Regions from separate parts of the Streptomyces sp. NPDC055013 genome, predicted to be linked through region 1. Evidence: riboswitches for the same ligand, from Rfam matches in the RefSeq annotation. Region 1 holds a riboswitch; the other holds the start of a gene.
The links. Region 1 has a riboswitch for glycine ahead of gcvT (glycine cleavage system aminomethyltransferase GcvT). Riboswitches for the same ligand answer to the same signal wherever they lie in the genome.
Positions count from the first base shown of each region.

Region 2: another riboswitch for glycine. It lies ahead of gcvP (aminomethyl-transferring glycine dehydrogenase); the one in region 1 lies ahead of gcvT (glycine cleavage system aminomethyltransferase GcvT).

Region 1 covers NZ_JBSGVW010000020.1:58,799-63,206, reverse strand. Annotated here, with positions in the region: gene ACWGDB_RS23775 (enhanced serine sensitivity protein SseB) at 1-554, opposite strand, end outside; gene ACWGDB_RS23770 (AAA family ATPase) at 637-1,311, opposite strand; glycine riboswitch at 1,480-1,578, shown strand; glycine riboswitch at 1,579-1,706, shown strand; gene gcvT (glycine cleavage system aminomethyltransferase GcvT) at 1,745-2,866, shown strand; gene gcvH (glycine cleavage system protein GcvH) at 2,987-3,364, shown strand; gene glyA (serine hydroxymethyltransferase) at 3,381-4,408, shown strand, end outside.
Region 2 covers NZ_JBSGVW010000033.1:9,179-13,586, forward strand. Annotated here, with positions in the region: gene ACWGDB_RS31885 (DNA polymerase IV) at 1-1,292, shown strand, start outside; gene ACWGDB_RS31890 (PRC-barrel domain-containing protein) at 1,635-2,042, opposite strand; glycine riboswitch at 2,157-2,253, shown strand; gene gcvP (aminomethyl-transferring glycine dehydrogenase) at 2,430-4,408, shown strand, end outside.

The DNA of each region.
Region 1 (4,408 bases):
GTCACCACGCCGGTCTCGGCGAACTCGGCGGACGCAACCGCGAGGAAGTCGATCGGGTCGTCCTGCCAGTCGGGCTCGTAGAGCTTGACGCGGCCTCCGGACGTGAGGCCGTCCAGCGGTGTGCGGCCCACGCGGCACAGCTCGGCCACCGCCGCCGGGGGCAGCGGGACGCCGACCACGCCGTCGGGATTGACGGCGATGCCCACCTGCGGCGGCAGACCGCGGGCGAACTCCACCGCAGGGGCGATGGTGAACGACATGTGGGAGCCGACCACCTGGCGGAACTGCTCCTCGGAGCTGAAGACCGGCACGTACGCCTGGCCCTCGATCTCCACCGTGGGCAGGTCCAGCGGACCGGTGTCCCGGCCGCCGCCGCCGGGCAGGGGCACCCAGACGAAGCTGCGGCCCAGCACCTCGATGATCCGGCCGCCGGCCGAGGGCAGGCCGAGGGAGGCCGAGAGCACCTCCTCCAGCTCGTTGCCTGGCCACCCGCCGTGGGAGTGGAGGTGTGCCCCTGCCGGGAAGTCCGCGGGGAGTTCCGCCGGGAAGTCCATCTGCTTCTCAACCGCCTGCTGTGAACCGCTGCTGTGGCTCAAAAGGCTAGCGGGTGGCCGTCCCGTACAGGCCCTCGGCCGGTCAGCCCGTGAACCCGATCCGGCGCAGTACGCCCGCCGCATCCCGGTCGATCAGCACCGCCGAGCCGCAGCCCGGCGGCAGGTGGCCCTTCTCCACGGAGCGCAGCAGGTGGGCCGCGGCCCTGCGGTGGCGCAGGAAGGCGTACCGCGAGACGCCCCGGCCGCGCTCGCGCTGGCCCTCCAGGGCCGTGTCCGGGTCGACGTCGAGCAGCAGCAGGTGCAGGGTGCCGCCGCGGCGGCGGGCCTCGCGGGCCAGCCAGCCGCGCACCCAGGCCTGCGTACCGCAGTCGTGGACGACGACGCCCTCGCCGGAGCGCACGGCGCGGCGCAGGCCGGCGTAGTGCGCGAGGCGGACCAGGGGGCGGTAGAAGGCGTAGGGCAGGAAGCCGGGCATGCGGGCGTCCCAGCGGTCCCGGGTGTCCTGGGAGTCGATGCGGGCGCCCTTCACCGTCCGCCGCATCAGCGTGGACTTGCCGCTGCCGGGCAGCCCCGTGATCACGACGAGGTCCTCGGGGGCGAAGAGCAGTGCGTGCGGGCTGTGGCCGGAGCGCTCGCGGAGGTCACGGACCACCGGTGCGACGCGCGTGCCCGGGGCCTCGACGGCCGGGGCCGCAGGCTGCTTGGGCAGCGCGACGCCCGACGTCGTGGCGTACGCAGTGGTGCGCTTCACCGTCATCGTCCTCCTCCGGTTCAGGATTCCCCATCCCCACTGAGCGTAAAGAGAAGGTAATGGATGATCTCCCGCATTTTCGTTCACTTACTGCCACAACCCCGTTACAGACGTGGCCTGCCGAAGACGGGCCGGGCGTGCAATGATGTCCGCGCCAACTGCATACCGGCCGTTCGAATCCGCGCGGGAGAGTTCCCAGCAGTTCATCGCTGGGGCGCCGAAGGAGCAAGTCCCTCCCTTGAATCTCTCAGGCCCCGTTACCGCGCGGGCGAGGCACATCTGAAAAGCGAGTCCCCCTCTTCGCCGAGAAGAGGCGTGGGCTCCACCCAAGGTGCAAGCCGTGACCTGGCCCTCAGCCGGTCATGGCGAACCTCTCAGGTTCCGATGACAGATGGGGAGGAACGACCTCGCCCGTCATGCCTTGGGAGAAGACCGTCCGATGAGCAGTACAGAAGAACTCCGTCACACCGCGCTCGATGCCCTGCATCGCTCGCTCGGTGCGACGATGACCGACTTCGCCGGCTGGGACATGCCCCTGCGCTACGGCTCCGAGCGCGACGAGCACAACGCCGTGCGCACCAAGGCCGGCCTCTTCGACCTCTCCCACATGGGCGAGATCACCGTCACCGGCCCCGCCGCGGCGGCCTTCCTGAACCACGCCCTGGTCGGCAACATCGCCTCCGTCGGTGTGGGCCGCGCCCGCTACACCATGATCTGCCGGGCCGACGGCGGCATCCTGGACGACCTGATCGTCTACCGGCTCGCCGAGACCGAGTACATGGTCGTCGCCAACGCCTCCAACGCCCAAGTCGTGCTGGACGCGCTGACCGAGCGGGTCGCCGGCTTCGACACCGAGGTCCGTGACGACCGGGACGCGTACGCCCTGCTCGCCGTGCAGGGTCCGGAGTCCTCCGGCATCCTCAAGTCGCTCACGGACGCCGACCTGGACGGCCTGAAGTACTACGCCGGTCTGCCCGGCACCGTCGCCGGCGTCCCCGCCCTCATCGCGCGCACCGGCTACACCGGCGAGGACGGCTTCGAGCTGTTCGTGAAGCCGGAGCACGCCGTCGAGGTGTGGCAGGCGCTGACCAAGGCGGGCGAGGGCGTCGGCCTGATCCCGTGCGGTCTGTCCTGCCGGGACACGCTGCGGCTGGAGGCGGGCATGCCGCTGTACGGCCACGAGCTGTCGACCTCCCTCACGCCCTTCGACGCCGGGCTCGGCCGGGTGGTGAAGTTCGAGAAGGAGGGCGACTTCGTCGGGCGCGAGGCGCTCGCCGAGGCCGCCGACCGTGCCTCGCAGAACCCGCCGCGCGTCCTGGTCGGTCTGATCGCCGAGGGGCGTCGCGTCCCGCGCGCCGGGTACCCGGTCGTCGCCGGCGGCGAGGTGATCGGCGAGGTCACCTCCGGTGCGCCCTCCCCCACGCTGGGCAAGCCCATCGCGATGGCGTACGTCGACGCCGCGCACTCGGCGCCGGGCACGACCGGGGTCGGTGTGGACATCCGTGGCAGCCACGAGCCGTACGAGGTCGTGGCGCTGCCCTTCTACAAGCGGCAGAAGTAACTCCAGAAGTAGAGACTGGCAGCGGCCCTGCGTGAGCCTGCGCACATTTGTGCTGCTCACGCACGTTTCCAGCAGTCCCCCCTTCATCACCACTCCCGCGCGTACAGGAGAATCCAGGCCATGAGCAACCCCCAGCAGCTGCGCTACAGCAAGGAGCACGAGTGGCTGTCGACCGCCGAGGACGGCGTCTCGACGGTCGGCATCACCGAGTTCGCGGCCAACGCGCTCGGCGATGTCGTCTACGCCCAGCTCCCCGAGGTCGGCTCGACCGTGACCGCGGGTGACACCTGCGGCGAGCTGGAGTCGACCAAGTCCGTGTCGGACCTGTACTCCCCGGTCACCGGTGAGATCACCGAGATCAACGAGGACGTGGTGAACGACCCGGCGCTCGTGAACTCGGCCCCCTTCGAGGGCGGCTGGCTGTTCAAGGTACGCATCACGGAGGAGCCGGCCGACCTGCTCTCCGCCGACGAATACGTCACCCACACCGCCGGCTGAGGAGTTACACCCCCTTATGTCTGACAAGTCGCTTCTGAACACGCCCCTGCACGAGCTCGACCCGGCGATCGCCGCCGCGCTCGACGCCGAGCTGGAGCGCCAGCAGTCCACCCTGGAGATGATCGCCTCCGAGAACTTCGCGCCGGTCGCGGTCATGGAGGCGCAGGGCTCGGTCGCCACGAACAAGTACGCCGAGGGCTACCCCGGCCGCCGCTACTACGGCGGCTGCGAGCACGTCGACGTCGCCGAGCAGATCGCCATCGACCGGGTCAAGGAGCTGTTCGGCGCCGAGTACGCCAACGTGCAGCCCCACTCGGGCGCCTCCGCCAACCAGGCCGCCCTGTTCGCGCTGGCCCAGCCGGGTGACACCATCCTGGGCCTGGACCTGGCCCACGGCGGCCACCTCACGCACGGGATGCGGCTGAACTTCTCGGGCAAGCAGTTCAAGGTGGTCCCGTACCACGTGGACACCGAGACCGGCCTGGTCGACATGGCCGAGGTCGAGCGGCTCGCCAAGGAGCACCGCCCGAAGGTGATCATCGCCGGCTGGTCGGCGTACCCGCGGAAGCTGGACTTCGCCGAGTTCCGCAGGATCGCCGACGAGGTCGAGGCGTACCTGTGGGTCGACATGGCGCACTTCGCCGGTCTGGTCGCGGCGGGCCTGCACCCGAACCCGGTCGAGCACGCGGACGTGGTCACCTCCACGACGCACAAGACGCTGGGCGGCCCGCGCGGCGGCATCATCCTGGCGAAGAAGGACTTCGCGAAGAAGCTGAACTCGTCCGTCTTCCCGGGCTTCCAGGGCGGTCCCCTGGAGCACGTGATCGCGGCCAAGGCGGTCTCGTTCAAGGTCGCCGCGAGTGAGGACTTCAAGGAGCGCCAGCGCCGTACGGTCGAGGGTGCGCGGATCCTCGCCGACCGTCTGACCGCCGCCGACGCCCGCGAGGCCGGTGTGAACGTGCTGTCCGGCGGCACCGACGTGCACCTGATCCTGGTGGATCTGCGCGAGTCGGAGCTGGACGGCCAGCAGGCCGAGGACCGCCT
Region 2 (4,408 bases), on a different contig from region 1:
GTCGGCTGGCGCCTAATGCCGCGTATCTCGTGCCGCGCTTCGGGATCTACCGCGACATCAGCGAGCAGGTGATGGGCCTGCTGCGGGAGCTGTCGCCGCTGGTGGAGCCGCTGAGCCTGGACGAGGCGTTCGTGGACCTGGAGGCCGGTGGAGTGGCCTGGGACGAGGCTTCCGCGCGGCTGGTGGGGGTGAAGCTGCGCGCAGACATACGAGCCGTCACCGGGCTCGCGGGGTCGGTGGGCCTGGCCGCGTCCAAGATGCTGGCGAAGATCGCCTCGGAGGAGGCCAAGCCCGACGGGCTGGTGGTGATCGAGCCGGGGACGGAGCGGGCGTTGCTCGCGCCGATGTCGGTGCGGACCTTGCCGGGGGTGGGGCCGGCGACCGGGGATCATCTGCGGCGGGCCGGGATCCACACGGTCGACGAGATCGCCGAGGCGGGCGAGGACGAGCTCGTGCGGCTGCTGGGCAAGGCCCATGGGCATGCCCTGTACGCCATGGCGCTGGCGCTCGACGAGCGGCCCGTGGTGGCCGAGCGGGAGGCCAAGTCGGTGTCCGTCGAGGACACGTACGACGTGGACATCCATGACCGGGTCCGGGTGGGGCTCGAGGTGCAGCGGCTGGCCGATCGTTGTGTGCGGCGGTTGCGGGGGGCCGGGTTGTCCGGGCGGACCATCGTGCTGAAGGTACGGCGGTACGACTTCTCGACGCTGACCCGGTCCGAGACGTTGCGGGGGCCGACGGACGATCCGGGTGTGGTGCGGGAGGCCGCGCTGCGGCTGCTGGATTCCGTGGACACGACGGGTGGGGTGCGGCTGCTGGGGGTCGGGGTCAGCGGGCTGGCCGACTACACGCAGGAGGATCTGTTCGCGCAGGTGGCGGGGGAGCGGGTCGAGCACGGCGAGGAGGGCGACCACGAGGAGCCACTGGCGGAGCGGGAGGCTGCGCTGCCTGTGGAGCGGCGGTGGGTTGCGGGTCACGATGTGCGGCACGTCGAGTACGGGCATGGGTGGGTGCAAGGGAGTGGGCTGGGGCGGGTGACGGTGCGGTTCGAGACGCCTGAGTCGTCGGAGCCGGGGCGGGTGCGGACGTTTCGGGTTGACGATCCGGGGCTGGAGTCGGCGGAGCCGTTGCCGTTGGTGCGGGGGAGAGCTGGGGTGCCTGAGGGAGATGGGGGAGATGCGGGAGGTGGGGGAACTGGGGCTGGTGGGGTTTTAGAGGTGCAGGTCGGTCACCTGGGGCGGGAGCGGGGTGGCGGGGGTATGGGGGAGGCGCCGCCTGTGGTGCCTGGGTAGGGCGTGGGCGGGCGGAACCGGACGTGCGGTTGGTTCCTGGGCGCCGGCCGACGGGCGTTGCGGTTGCAGCCAGGGGTGGGTCGCTCGCCCGCGCTCGCGGGGTGCCGCTGCGCCCACCCGTGCCGCCCCCGCGGCACGACTGCCACAGCCAGGTGGGTCGTCGGTCGGTCGTCGGCTGTCGCGTGGGCGCCGCCGCGGGCGTTGCGGTGCGATGGGGTGCGGCTGGGCAACGGAACGCGGCCGCGCGGAGGTGGCAGGTGGCAGGTGGCGGGTCAGCTGCGGGCGGGCCGGCGGTGGGCGTGACTGTGTGTGCTGGGGGATGTGCGGCGGAGGGGGGCGTCTTCAGGAGTGAGGGTGGGATGTGCGGGGGCCGTTGTCGTCCGGGGTTTCTGTGGTCGCCAGGTTGCCGAAGTCTCGGTCAGGGGGTGGGGGAGGGGCGGTTACGTCGAGGCCGTAGTGGTGGTAGAGCTGCAGTTCCTGTTCGGGGGAGAGGTGGCGGCCCACGCCGAAGTCGGGAGCGTCCTTGATGAGGGCGCGGTCGAAGGGGACGTGGAGGCTGCCCTCGACCAGATCGCTGGGCTCCAGGGGCACGAAGGCGTCCCGGGAGAACAGGCCGGTGCGTATCGCCGCCCATTCCGGCACTCCGGTCGCGTCGTCGAGATAGACCTCGTCGATGGTGCCGATCTTGGTGCCGTTGCGGTCGAAGGCCTTGCGGCCGATCAGATTGCGCGGATCGATGTCGGTCTGCACGGGCCCTCCACTTGGTCGCAACTCATCCGTAAGCACTACGAAAAGGCACATTGGTGAGCCCGGCCACTCGAAGGACCGTGCGTTGACCCCGCTGGTAGTCTGGCTAGCGGCTGCTGACCCCGTGCGGGAGAGTCCTCCGGGAACCATCCGGAGGCGCCGAAGGAGCAAATCCTCCCCGGAATCTCTCAGGCACACGTACCGCACGGACGAGGTCACTCTGGAAAGCAGGGCGGGTGTCGATGGCCTCCGCTCTCACCGACGGTGAAAACCGGGCACCTTGTGGTGACCCGGTGAAGCTCTCAGGTTGAGATGACAGAGGGGGAGGCCGTCCGGGTACCCGCGCCGTGGTGCCCCTCGAAGGTCGTGTCAGACCAGGAGGCCTCCGCAATGACCGCCCATCGCATTCCGCTCTCAGAGCTCGAGCAGGGTATTCCCTTCGAGCAGCGTCACATCGGTCCTGATCATGAGGCTCGGGCCAAGATGCTCGCCCAGGTCGGGTACGGCTCGCTCGACGAGCTCACCGCCGCGGCGGTGCCGGATGTGATCAAGAACGCCGACTCCCTCGAACTGCCGGGGGCGCGTACCGAGGCCGAGGTGCTCGCCGAGCTGCGGTCGCTCGCCGATCGCAACCAGGTGCTGGACTCGATGATCGGGCTCGGGTACTACGGGACCTTCACGCCGCCCGTCATCCTGCGCAATGTCATGGAGAACCCGGCTTGGTACACGGCCTACACGCCGTATCAGCCCGAGATCTCGCAGGGGCGGCTCGAGGCCCTGCTGAACTTCCAGACCATGGTCGCCGACCTCACCGGGCTGCCGACCTCCGGTGCCTCGCTGCTGGACGAGGGGACCGCGGCGGCCGAGGCCATGGCCCTGTCGCTGCGGATGGGCAAGAACAAGAAGGGGCTGTTCCTGGTCGACGCGGATGTACTTCCGCAGACCATCGCCGTGATCGAGACCCGTGCCGAGCCCACCGGCGTGGAGATCGTGGTCGCCGACCTCAGCGACGGCATTCCGGCCGAGATCGCCGGGCGGGAGATCAACGGCGTTCTGGTGCAGTACCCGGGCGCCTCCGGCGTCGTACGGGACATCAAGCCCGTCATCGAGCAGGCCCATGAGCTCGGCGCCCTCGTCACCGTCGCCGCCGATCTGCTCGCGCTCACGCTGCTGAAGTCCCCCGGTGAGCTCGGGGCGGACATCGCGGTCGGGACGACGCAGCGGTTCGGTGTGCCGATGGGCTTCGGCGGGCCGCACGCCGGCTACATGGCCGTACACGAGAAGTTCGCGCGCAGCCTGCCCGGGCGGCTCGTGGGCGTGTCCGTGGATGTCGACGGCAACAGGGCGTACCGGCTGGCTCTCCAGACGCGTGAGCAGCACATTCGCCGGGAGAAGGCGACCAGCAACATCTGTACGGCTCAGGTGCTGCTCGCCGTGATGGCTGGGATGTACGCCGTGTACCACGGCCCCGACGGGCTGCGCGGCATCGCCCGGCGCACTCACCGGTACGCCGCCATCCTCGCCGCGGGCCTCACGGCCGGTGGGGTCGAGGTCGTGCACGGTTCCTACTTCGACACGCTGACCGTGCGGGTGCCTGCGAAGGCCGCCGAAGTTGTCGCCGCCGCCCGGCAGAACGGCGTCAACCTGCGCCTCGTCGACGCCGACCATGTGTCCCTCGCCTGCGACGAGACCACCACGCGGGCCCAACTGGGCGCCGTATGGACGGCGTTCGGGGTCGAGGGTGACGTCGAGGCGCTGGACGAGGGGGCCGAGGACGTACTTCCGGGCGGGCTGCTGCGCAGCGACGAGGTCCTCACGCACCCCGTCTTCCACCAGCACCGTTCCGAGACCGCGATGCTGCGCTACCTGCGCAGGCTCGCCGACCGCGACTACGCGCTCGACCGCGGCATGATCCCGCTGGGCTCCTGCACCATGAAGCTCAACGCGACGACCGAGATGGAGCCGGTCACCTGGCCGGAGTTCGGGCAGCTGCACCCCTTCGCGCCCGCCGAGCAGGCGCAGGGCTATCTGACGCTCATCCGCGAGTTGGAGGAACGTCTCGCCGAGGTCACCGGCTACGACAAGGTGTCGCTGCAGCCCAACGCCGGGTCGCAGGGTGAGCTGGCCGGGCTGCTCGCGGTACGCGGGTACCACCGGGCCAACGGGGACGAGCAGCGGACCGTCTGTCTGATTCCGTCGTCCGCCCATGGGACCAACGCCGCCAGCGCCGTCATGGCCGGTATGAAGGTCGTCGTCGTGAAGACCGCCGACGACGGTGAGATCGACGTCGAGGATCTGCGGGCGAAGATCGAGAAGCACCGGGACGAGTTGTCGGTGCTGATGATCACGTACCCGTCGACGCACGGGGT